Regions from separate parts of the Herpetosiphon sp. genome, predicted to be linked through region 2. Evidence: riboswitches for the same ligand, from Rfam matches in the RefSeq annotation. Region 2 holds a riboswitch; the other holds the start of a gene.
The links. A riboswitch is a leader RNA that binds a small molecule or an ion and turns the genes downstream of it on or off. The one in region 2 is predicted to bind S-adenosylmethionine.
Positions count from the first base shown of each region.

Region 1 (5,612 bases), on a different contig from region 2:
TGGCAACGCTAGCTGGTGGCGCATTGACCTTGAAGGCATTTGGTCATTAATCATTTTTAGCACCATAACCTTTTCGTTGCAAAACCCTGTTGCAGTGCAGCAGGGTTTTGTCTATCTCAAAATCCAGCAAACAATCATCCAAGATCCATTTTGCATCCATTTGATTGTTCTACACTACACATAACGACATTTAGTCAAAACTTTTCAAGCATCTAATTCAATGGAGGTTCAATGAACAAGCAAATGTGGTGGCACAGCATTGTAATCCTTTTATTATGCGTTGGCTGTACTGCGGATGGAGTGAAACGGACAAGCATGCCCAACATTATGTATCCAGCTTCAGCCCAGTTCACAAGCACGCCTACGCCGCTTGCCTTGAACCAGCATGGCCGAACCGTCAGTTATATCACAGAGCTTGCACCTGCTGAGATCGTTCAATATTATGTGAATGAAAAAAAATCTAGATGGATGGGATGATATCTTTATTAGAGAGCCAAATCGCACGCTAGAATTAGCCTCAATGGAATGTCCGATTATCGAAATGACTGTGCTAATTACCCCAACGATCACCTACACCGATGTTTCTCTACGATTCAGCGAAGATGATTGTATTTAGCTCAACATTGATTCCTATATCAAATTTGTTTATATTCACGTATTAATAACAAAGCAAGGAAATGGCAATGACAATTGTGCATTTAACTCCAATTACTCGCGAAAATTGGCAAGCATGTTGCGAATTAAGCTTGCCTGCCGAACAGCAAGATTTTGTCGCATCCAACCTCTATTCAATTGCCGAAACTCAGTTTTACCCAACCATGCAGATTCGCGCGATTCTGACCCAAGCCGATGCATTGGTTGGCTTGGCAGTTTATGGCATTAGCCCTAATACTGGCCAATATCGAGTTGCGCGATTAATGATCGATCAAGCGTATCAAGGCCACGGTTATGGCCGCGCAGCAATGCAGGCAATTTTAGCCGAGGTCGCAGCCCTTGAGAATATAAAGCAGGTCTGGTTAAGCTACCGCGAACATAATCATGCCGCCCGCAACCTCTATCAATCCTTGGGCTTCCAAGAGCAATCCTGCGATCCAAATGGTCGGATTGTGGCGATGTATGCTTTGGCTACACAGGATTAATCAGCCAAGATTACCCTTGATCTAGCGGCATAACCCTTGCTCAAGGCTTGCCCAAAGCGCACATATCAGGAGCAGCCAAGCAATGGATTTACATAGCGGATATCCGTTTTGGGCAGTTAAAAATGGCTTATTAAATATCTACCCTCGTTTGCAGAACGATTTAACCTGTGAGGTTGTGGTGATTGGCGGCGGCATTAGCGGAGCACTGATCGCTCACTACCTCAGCGAGGCTAATATCGATACGGTAGTGCTGGAAAAACGTGAGCTTGCTGGGGGCAGCACTAGCGCCAGCACCGCCTTGCTGCAATATGAAATCGATACGCCGCTAACTGAATTGGTTAAATTGGTTGGCGAGCAACAGGCAGTTCGCGCCTATCACCTATGTCGCGAGGCAATTGATAAGGTTGCCGATTTAGCCCAAAAAGTTGGTGTAGCAGACCATTTTTCATACAAAACCAGTTTATATCTCGCTAGTAGTCGCTGGCATGTCAAACAATTGCGCCAAGAATTCGCCTTACGTCAAGCTCATGGCTTCAAACTCGATTTGCTCGACAAAGCCGCGATTGGCGAACGGTTTAGTTTTACCGCTCCGGCGGCGCTATATTCCTACAGTGCAGGCGAAGTTGATGCCTTTCAACTATCCCATGCACTTTTCAAGCAGGCGGCGCAACGTGGCGTACAAATTTTTGATCGCACGGTTGCCAAAGAATGGCAAAGCAACAGCGACGGTGTAACGGTCACCACCGAAACTGGCTATCGCATTCATGCCAAATATCTGATTTTGGCGGCGGGCTATGAAGCGCAACACTATATCAAGCCCAAGTTGGTGAAATTTCGCAGTAGCTATGCACTGGCAAGCGAGCCATTAACCGATTTTAGTGGCTGGTATGAACGATGCTTGATTTGGGAAAGCGCTCGTCCATATGTCTACTTGCGTACCACCAACGAAGGCCGAGCCATTATTGGCGGCGAAGATGATCAGATTGATCTGCCTGCCAAGCGCGATGCCCTACTCGAACGTAAGGCTGCCAAATTAACTAAACGTTTTAATCAATTGTTTCCGCAGATCCCCTTGCATGTCGATTATCGCTGGGCTGGAACCTTTGGCGAAACCAAGGATGGCTTGCCCTACATCGACAATTTGCCCGATCAGCCACGGATTTTGCTGGCGCTAGGCTATGGCGGCAATGGCATTACCTATAGCGTGGTCGCCGCCGAACTGTTGCGTGATCGCGTATGTCAACGAGCCAATCCCGATGCAGCGATCTTTCGGCTTGATCGCAACTGAGCCAACTTGGGCAACCTGCCCAAACCGCGCTAAAAGCCATTTGTCACAAGCAATTGACTATGCTATAATCGCCTACCGAACTGTGGAAAATCAGTGAATAAGCGATCTCTCATCGAGATGGGCAGAGGGACTGGCCCGACGAAGCCCGGCAACCCCATTATTTGGAAGGTGCCAAATCCTGCAGGTTCGGCCTGATAGATGAGTTTGAGCATGCGGGCCTCTCTCTGAGAGGTTTTTTTGTGTAATGCAACCAATGGCTGACGTACTTAAAACTGTTTGGTGGGATGAAGTTCCCTGTTTGATCGACCAACGTCTTTTGCCAGCAACGCTGGATATTGTACGTTGTGAGGATTTAAATAGCGTGATCGAGGCGATTCGCTCAATGCAAGTGCGAGGCGCTCCAGCAATCGGCATCACGGCAGCCTATGGCATGGCCTTGGCCGCCCAACGCAGCACCGCCCAAACCAGCAGTAAATTACTCGAAAAACTAGCTAAAGCCAAAGCGCTGCTTGATGCCACGCGGCCTACGGCGATCAATCTAGCTTGGGCCACTCAGCGCATGCTTGACGTAGCCCAAGCCAATCACACACTTGAGGTTGATCAATTACGTCAGCGTTTATTGGCTGAAGCCGAGGCCATTCGCGACCAAGACGAGGCTATGTGTCGGGCAATCGGCCAGCATGGCAAAGTACTCTTGGCCCAATCGCGCAATGTGCTGACCCACTGCAACGCTGGTGGTTTAGCCACGGCAGCCTATGGCACGGCGCTCGCACCAATTCGCGCAGTCCATGAAGATGGGCAGCCAATTCATGTTTGGGTCGATGAAACGCGGCCATTTTTGCAGGGCGCACGACTCACCGCGTGGGAATTGCAACAGGCAGGCATCGATTTAACCTTAATTACCGATAACATGGCTGCTTATTTTATGCAGCAAGGCCAGGTTGATTGTATTATCGTTGGCTCGGATCGGATTGCGGCAAATGGCGATGTTGCCAATAAAATCGGCACTTATGGGCTGGCAGTGTTAGCCAAAGCGCACAATATTCCACTGTATGTTGCTGCGCCAACATCGACCATTGATTTGCAGACCGCCGATGGCGCGGCAATTCCAATCGAACAACGTTCAACCCAAGAAGTAACCCATATTGGGCAACAGGCAATTGCGGCAGCAGGCATTAAGGTGGCGCATCCGGCTTTTGATGTGACTCCGGCGCATTTGGTAACAGCAATTATTACCGAACAAGGCATTGCCTACCCGCCCTTTGCTGAACAATTACAAACCATGGTTGAGGCTGCCAATGCCGCCAACGCTGGCAAGTGAGTTTCGCTGTCAAGCGATCGCACCATTTGATCTGCCCTATACCAATCAGGCAAGTGCATGGGCGGCCCAAATGCGTTGGACTCAGGGCTATCCGATTGCCCCAACCTTTGTTGCGCAGCCCTTATGGCGTTTGAGCACCCATGGTTTTCCTGGCTTGAACAGCGACCCACACTTCGATCTAGCTCAGCTCGAACGCCAGCTTGAAGCCCATCAATTGGCCTATCTCGAAAATACGGTTGGTCATGTGGCAGTTGACAGCGTTGAACAATTGCTTGATCATACGCCATGGCTTAATGATCGCCAGTTGTTGCCGCAAGCCTTAGGTTTTGGTTTATATGGGCCGTTGAGCTTGGGCTTGACGCTTATCGATGACCAAGAACGCCCTTTATTGGCCGATCAACGCTTGCGCGAGGTCTTGACACAACATTTACACTTACGGATTGGTTGGCTAGCTCGCGAATTGCGCATCCACGATATCCAAGGTTGGGTCTGTTTGATTGAGCCATTTTGGAATGCCCAAGCGCACCCATTTAGCTCAATTAGCCAAGCTGAGGCCTATAGTTTGCTGGCTGAAACCATTCAACATAGCCCAATTGCTTGTGGTATTGCTCCAACTGGTTCAGCTGTCGATTGGCCTTTGTTGATCAATAGCGGCATGCGGGTGTTGGTGTGCAGCAAAGAGCAACGCCAAGATTTGCTAGCTTGTGGCAAGGGCATTAATGATTATTTAGAAAATGGCGGGGCAATTATTTGGGAATGTTTGCCCAGTGATCCCGCCCAACTGGCTGAAATTCAGGTCAGTGATGTCGTCAATGAATGGACTGAATTATTACGTGAAGCACTCGATCACGATATTCTCAACAGTCGCATACTTGATGGCTCGTTATTAACTATCGCGCATGGTCTCGCTCAACACGAGCCAAGCCATGCCGATCACGCGCTTGGCCTGTTGGCCGAGGTTAGCCGCGTCATTCGGACGCACTATAAATTGCAGTGAGCGCTGCTATCCACGTAGCATAGCAGCGGTATCGTTCTCATATAGGAGTTTGTTCGTGCGGATTGTTGTAGCTGGATCAATTGCCTACGATTACATCATGGTGTTTCCTGGGCAATTCAAAGATCATATTTTGGCCGATAAAGTTCACGTGTTGAGCGTGAGCTTCTTGGTAGAATCAATGAAGCGCATGCGTGGCGGCACTGGGCCAAATATTGCCTATAACTTGGCTTTGCTTGGCGAACGTCCCACGGTTATGGGCACAGTTGGCGAAGATTTCAGCGAATATCGCACTTGGCTGGAAAACGCTGGGGTCGATACCGGCTTGATCAAAGTGATCGAAGGTGATTTTACGGCTTCGTGCTTTATCAACACCGACCTTTCCGATAACCAAATTACTGCCTTCTATCCTGGTGCGATGGCGCAAGCTCATCGCCAACGCTTGCCACTCGACGGGCATCGCCCCGATTTCGTGATTATCGCGCCAAACGATCCGGCTGCCATGGCGCAACTAGTGATCGAATGCCAAACCAACAATATTCCCTACTTGTATGACCCAAGCATGCAAGCACCCCGCATGAACGGCCCAGAATTGCTGGCAGGCTGCCGCAGCGCCGCAGCCTTGATCGGCAACGATTATGAATTTGCCATGATGGCAGAAAAAATTGGCTGCACCGAGGAAGAATTGCATCAAGTCGTTGGCCTAACGGTTGTTACCAAAGGCGGCGAAGGTGCTACAATCTACCAAAATGGCCAAGTTTATGAGATTCCAGCGGCTAAGCCCACAATTGTGGCCGACCCGACTGGAGCAGGCGATGCATTCCGCGCCGGATTTGTGCGAGGTTACTTGGCAGGCTTGCCGATGCCAGT
Region 1 is NZ_DOPT01000046.1:40,423-46,034, reverse strand. It holds gene DEF47_RS10775 (FAD-dependent oxidoreductase) at 1-50, shown strand, start outside; gene DEF47_RS10770 (GNAT family N-acetyltransferase) at 684-1,139, shown strand; gene DEF47_RS10765 (NAD(P)/FAD-dependent oxidoreductase) at 1,222-2,427, shown strand; SAM riboswitch class I at 2,534-2,632, shown strand; gene mtnA (S-methyl-5-thioribose-1-phosphate isomerase) at 2,681-3,748, shown strand; gene DEF47_RS10755 (hypothetical protein) at 3,726-4,745, shown strand; gene DEF47_RS10750 (carbohydrate kinase family protein) at 4,801-5,612, shown strand, end outside.
Region 1: linked by a shared signal. The riboswitch ahead of mtnA (S-methyl-5-thioribose-1-phosphate isomerase) and the one ahead of DEF47_RS17575 (homocysteine synthase) in region 2 are both predicted to bind S-adenosylmethionine.

Region 2 (5,612 bases):
CTCGCGGTGCGAAACGGCTCAGTGAAGATCTGCACTTGCGGCGTTACAAAGCCAACCGACCGTCCCCAAGCAGGTTGGGTAACGGTCGGCACATCGCCCAAGGTGACGGTATCGGTCATAGCCGCGTACCTCCTTGGCGCAAGCGGGCGGTTTGTTCGTGATAGTACCCGATGATCGCATCGACCATGCTTGAACCGCACTCAACTGCTTCCGCTGGTAAATCGCGGACAGCCGCCCCCAAATCTGCACAGCTCGCAGCCAATTCGGCTAGCATTCCACTAACATCGATCATGGTGCCAGAAGCAGGGGGCATTGCTCCAGCTCGCTGCGGCACGGCGCGGAGTTGTGCCACAGCCCAGCGATTGTGGGCTACCAATTGTTCAACTAACGGTGCAGGATTTGCCGCTTTGGCCTGGGCAAGAACGGTTGTAACAAACTCGCCATGGGCTGAGCGTAAAGGCTTGAGTAAATCATGATTATGCGACATCGGGAACTCCTTGGTCTGTGGATGCTCAGCAGCAGTTGAGCATCCACCCGTACAATTTCGGTTAGGGTCGCAACTCCCTGACATGCAGCAGTGTCAACACACTCTCACTGCTGGCACGATTGGTAATGGTTCATCAGATTGCCAAATATCTGCGTTCCCTCACCCCCAGCCCCTCTCCCACTAAGCGGGCGAGGGGAGTCCGGTTTGGTGGTTCCTCGCCTCGCTCGGCGGGAGAGGGGGTGAGGGCATGAGCAACAATCCCGTAAACCACTACACTAAGCGATTAAGCAAGGGCTTGTTCCAAATCGGCGAGAATATCGTCGATGGCTTCAGTACCCACTGACAAGCGAACGTAATCGGCGGTCACACCAGTTGCCAAGCGTTCTTCATCGGTCAATTGTTGGTGGGTCGTAGTCGCTGGGTGAATTGCCAACGACTTCGAGTCGCCAATGTTGGCCAAGTGTGAGAACAATTGCAACTTGTCGATAAAGCTCCGACCAGCAGCCAAACCACCTTTAAGCCCGAAGCCAACCAATGCACCAGCACCCTTAGGCAGATACTTTTGCGCCAATTCATATGATGGGTGGCCGGGCAAGCCTGGGTAGTTGACCCATGCGACATTCTTATGTTCAGTTAAGAACTTAGCAACAGCCGCAGCGTTTTGCACGTGGCGTTCCAAGCGCAAGTGCAGAGTTTCCAAGCCTTGCAACAGCAAGAACGAGTTGAATGGGCTGAGACATGAACCAAAGTCGCGCAACAATTGCACCCGAGCTTTGAGAATGTAGGCTGGTGCGCCCAAATCAGCAAAGCGCAAGCCGTGATACGATTGATCAGGCGTGGTGTATTGGGTAAAGCGACCGCTGGCAGCCCAATCGAACTTGCCTGCATCAACAATCACCCCACCAATCGTCGTGCCGTGGCCACCAATAAATTTGGTTGCTGAGTGCACAACGATGTCTGCGCCGTGCTCGATTGGCCGCAACAAGAATGGGGTTGCAGCCGTGTTATCGACAATCAACGGCACGCCAACTTCATGGGCAATTTGGGCAATCTTTTCAAAATCAGGGATTTGCAACTTAGGATTGCCAATGCTTTCCAAGTAGAAAGCTTTGGTGCGTTCGTCAACCGCAGCGCGGAAGTTTTCGGGATCGCTAGCATCAACAAAGCGGGTTTGCACGCCCCAACGTGGTAAGGTGTGGTGGAACAAGTTGTAAGTGCCACCATACAAGTTGGTTGCTGAAACAATGTTATCGCCAGCTTCAGCGACATTCAAAATTGCAAAGGTTTCGGCGGCTTGGCCTGATGCCAGTGCCAGAGCGCCAATCCCACCTTCGAGCAAAGCCAAGCGTTGCTCAAACACATCATTGGTGGGGTTCATAATCCGCGTATAAATGTTACCAGGCTCGGCCAATGAGAACAACGCCGCAGCATGGTCGGTATCCCGAAAGGCATACGAGGTGGTTTGGTAAATTGGCACAGCCCGCGAACCAGTGGTTGGATCGGGTTTTTGACCACCATGGAGCGCTAAGGTTTCGAATCGGTTGAATTTCACTTCGTCAGCCATGATCAGGACTCCTTGTTTATAATCTTCGAATGCTACGGTTGTTCCGATTCGCGCCATTGCGATAGGCTTCAGTGCCTACGAACCAAAAAACCTCTCATCAGTTGATGAGAGGCTGTAAGTAACCATCGAAAGATAGGTTTGTGCGCCGCCCCTCATCTTCCAGAATGATTCTGTCGGACTTAGCACCAGTCCAAGCATTGCTGCCTGCGGTTGCCGGGGTTTCATAGGGCCGATCCCTCCACCCCTCTGGATGAGTTACGCAAGTGATATTTATTTGTATGCGCTATTTATAACATAGTTAAACAGAATTGTCAAGAATCAATTTCAAGTTACTTAACAATCTTGCTAAACAACCAAAAACCCATTCCTAGCTGATTAGCATCGGAATGGGTTTAGGGCTTGCTAATGGTCTATTCCCAGCGAAATAATTTGGTTGCCGAGCCAAGGCTGACCACGGTCAACAGCGCCAATACGGCCAAACTCGGCCAAATATTGAAACTTGATCCCAACCAATTTGCTTCGATTAATTGCACCAAATGGCGTGCAGGTATCCAAGCGCCAATCTGTTGAAGCAGGCCCGATTGGCCGGTCGTGCTCGAAACCAGCACCACCGCCATTGCCCCAAACACCAAAATGCTCACAACTTGGATGCTGCGGGTATTGCGAATCCGGCTGCCAAGCAAAGCTCCCAAGGCCGAAAAGGCGATTGATCCAACCAAAAAGCTGGCAATCAAGCCAAGTGGATTGGCAGGCAACGGCAATTTTAAAACTACCACGCTGAGTATTAAAACAACCAAGCCACCCAGCAATACCAACAACAAGCCAACCAAGGCTTGAGCCAACAAATAGCGCAACGGCGAGATTGGGGTGATTTGTAAGCGCCGCAACATACCACGCTCACGATAATTCACCAAGCTCATCGGAAACGCCATAATGCCAAAAATCATCGGGCCAAACGCCAACATCATCAAGGCATTGGCGGTTTGGCTCGGTCCAGCCGGCATTTGTAATCCCAAAACCAAGGCCATCACCGCTGGAAAAAAGACAATAAAACTGAGGTTGGTCAGATCACGCCCCATCAAGCGCAATTCAGTTCGTACAATTTGCCAAAAAGCGTGCATACTTCCTCCTGAATAGGTAATTGGGTTCCCTCAACCCCAGCCCCTCTCCCACTGCGGCGGGCGAGGGGAGTTCCAATCATCTTGCTGGGCGGGTTCCCCCTCGCCTCGCGTGCGGGAGAGGGGGTCAGGGGGTGAGGGCATGCCAATCAACTGTTAAACGCAATTAATGGGCGGGCTGGCCGATCAAACGTAAAAAGACATCTTCAAAAGTTACTCGTTCGGGGTGCGGCAAGTCGCGGCTGGGCACTGGTTGTTGGCGCAAATCATGTTGATAGGCCGCAATCATACGATCTGGCGTATCGAGCGCAATCACTGTGCCTTGATCAATCACGGCAATTCGGTCGCATAAACGCTCAACTTCTTCCATAAAGTGAGTTACTAACATCACGGTTTTGCCACGCTTGCGCACATCTTGAATTAAATTCCAGGTAATCCGCCGCGCTTGGGGATCGAGACCAGTCGTCAATTCATCAAGAAAAACAATTTCAGGGTCGTGGATTAGGCTAAGCGCAATAAACAAGCGTTGCTTTTGGCCGCCAGAAAGATTGGCAAAGGCGGTTTTGGCTTGCTCGGCCAAGCCCCATTCTTCGATCACTTTTTGCCAAGGCCGCGCTTGGGGATAAAATGAGCCAAACAATTGCAACGCTTCGGCCACGGTCAGGCGATCAGGCAGAGTTGCTTGTTGCAGTTGCACGCCAATTTTGCTGCGAATATATGAGCCATGCTGCTTCAAATCGCGACCCAAAAGCTGAATCGTGCCAGCAGTTGCCGGGCGTAGGCCAATAATACATTCCACCGATGACGTTTTTCCGGCCCCGTTCGGGCCAACAATCCCAAAAATCTCCCCAGCCTCAACACTGAATGAAACATCTTTGACTGCTTTATGGTTGCCATAGTGTTTTTGCAGATGTTCTACGACCAATACTGGAGCCATCGCATCCTCCTTCAATAGGGTATTCAGCTAGCTTAATTAAACAATGTAGCCTCCCGTAAAACGAGAGGCTAAGCGATACTAAAAGCGATATAGGTTCTAGCGTGGCTCTAGAATCAACGGCACACTGGTTGGAGCAACATCAAGTTCAGCAATTTGCACGCGATACAGCATATACAGCAATTGCAGCTCTTGCATCACGCTCAAGCCCAAGCGATTTTGCACCAAATGCAGATAATTGGGCACAAAGAGTAAGCCTGTCAGTGGATATTCGGCCAAAATGGCTGGTAGTTCAGCTTGATAGCGCTGAAAATGCGCTGTTACGCTCGATTGCAGCTGTTGCTTAGTCTCTGCCAGCTGCAAATCGGCAAAATGGTTGCGCAAATGTTCGCGCCAATCAGCAAATAATGGATACTGCTGGTTGTGGCGTAAGCTACCCAAACGCTGGCGAATTACTGGAGCTTGGCGTTCGTAATGCTGCTCCAAACCTTGAATAAAGGCCGCCCGATCACCCACCACCTGAGCAATCCAATAATCGAGGTAGCTGCGCACAATCAAGGCTTGGACATACGGATCAGGGCTAAATTGCTCCAGCAGATCGTGCACTAATTCAAGCACCCAAAACGAGCGAGCCACACCACTCGCTGCACTGGCCTGCAAGACCCGCAGGCAAATCGCACTGGAATAGGCAAAATGCTGCTCGGCCAAAGTCATACCCAGTGTGCCAGCATATTTGGCATATTCTGGCTCGTAGGTCAGATCGCGCAAGTAGCCTGCTGCATACAGTTCATCAATTGCCTGTGGCGTTTGCGCCAAACCGACTGTCGCGGCATGCTCTTGAAAAAAGCGCAACAACTCAGCATCGAGCAAGGGATCAATTGTAGTTGTGCGCTGTTCAGGCGGGCTTTGGTAGCGCAACCGCACATGATAGCCGCCCTCGCCGTAGCGAATAAAAAACCAGCGATCAATATGTGGCTGCAAGCTGCCGTGCTCACCAAAGGTTTTTTCCCAATCGAGCAGCATGCGATCGCAGACCTGGCGCAGATCAGGCTTGGTTGGGGTTGGCGTATTCGGTGGTTGTAGAAATACTTGGCGATAGTGCCATTGGCTTGGATTCGGCATTAGATTCCCCTTTCCAGCGCAAATTTCAGCTTAATATTGGTTCACCAGCAGTTGTTGTAGGGTTTGATCAGGTTGTTGTTGGCGCTGGCGTTCCAACGAGAGCAACAAACTACACAAATGCGCTTCTTCGGCGATACTCACGCTCAGGCGGTTATGGGTCAGATGAAACAGCGATGAAAGCGCAGCGTAGCTCGAACGAGCCAATTCTTGTTGTTGATTGCGCTTGATCACTGGCCCTGCATAGCGTTGTAAACCCGCCAACCCATTCTGCACAACTTCATGCAACGCTTCAGGCAATAAACTGAGGCGTTGGGCCAACGGCTGTTGATGAAACCGCCAATGTCGTTCGAGCGATTGGGCCACCAACGCATCCGATTGCAAAATAAA
Region 2 is NZ_DOPT01000081.1:61,043-66,654, forward strand. It holds gene metX (homoserine O-acetyltransferase MetX) at 1-119, opposite strand, end outside; gene DEF47_RS17570 (hypothetical protein) at 116-487, opposite strand; gene DEF47_RS17575 (homocysteine synthase) at 771-2,051, opposite strand; SAM riboswitch class I at 2,201-2,308, opposite strand; gene DEF47_RS17580 (ABC transporter permease) at 2,462-3,172, opposite strand; gene DEF47_RS17585 (ABC transporter ATP-binding protein) at 3,336-4,106, opposite strand; gene DEF47_RS17590 (thiopeptide-type bacteriocin biosynthesis protein) at 4,203-5,225, opposite strand; gene DEF47_RS17595 (lantibiotic dehydratase C-terminal domain-containing protein) at 5,256-5,612, opposite strand, start outside.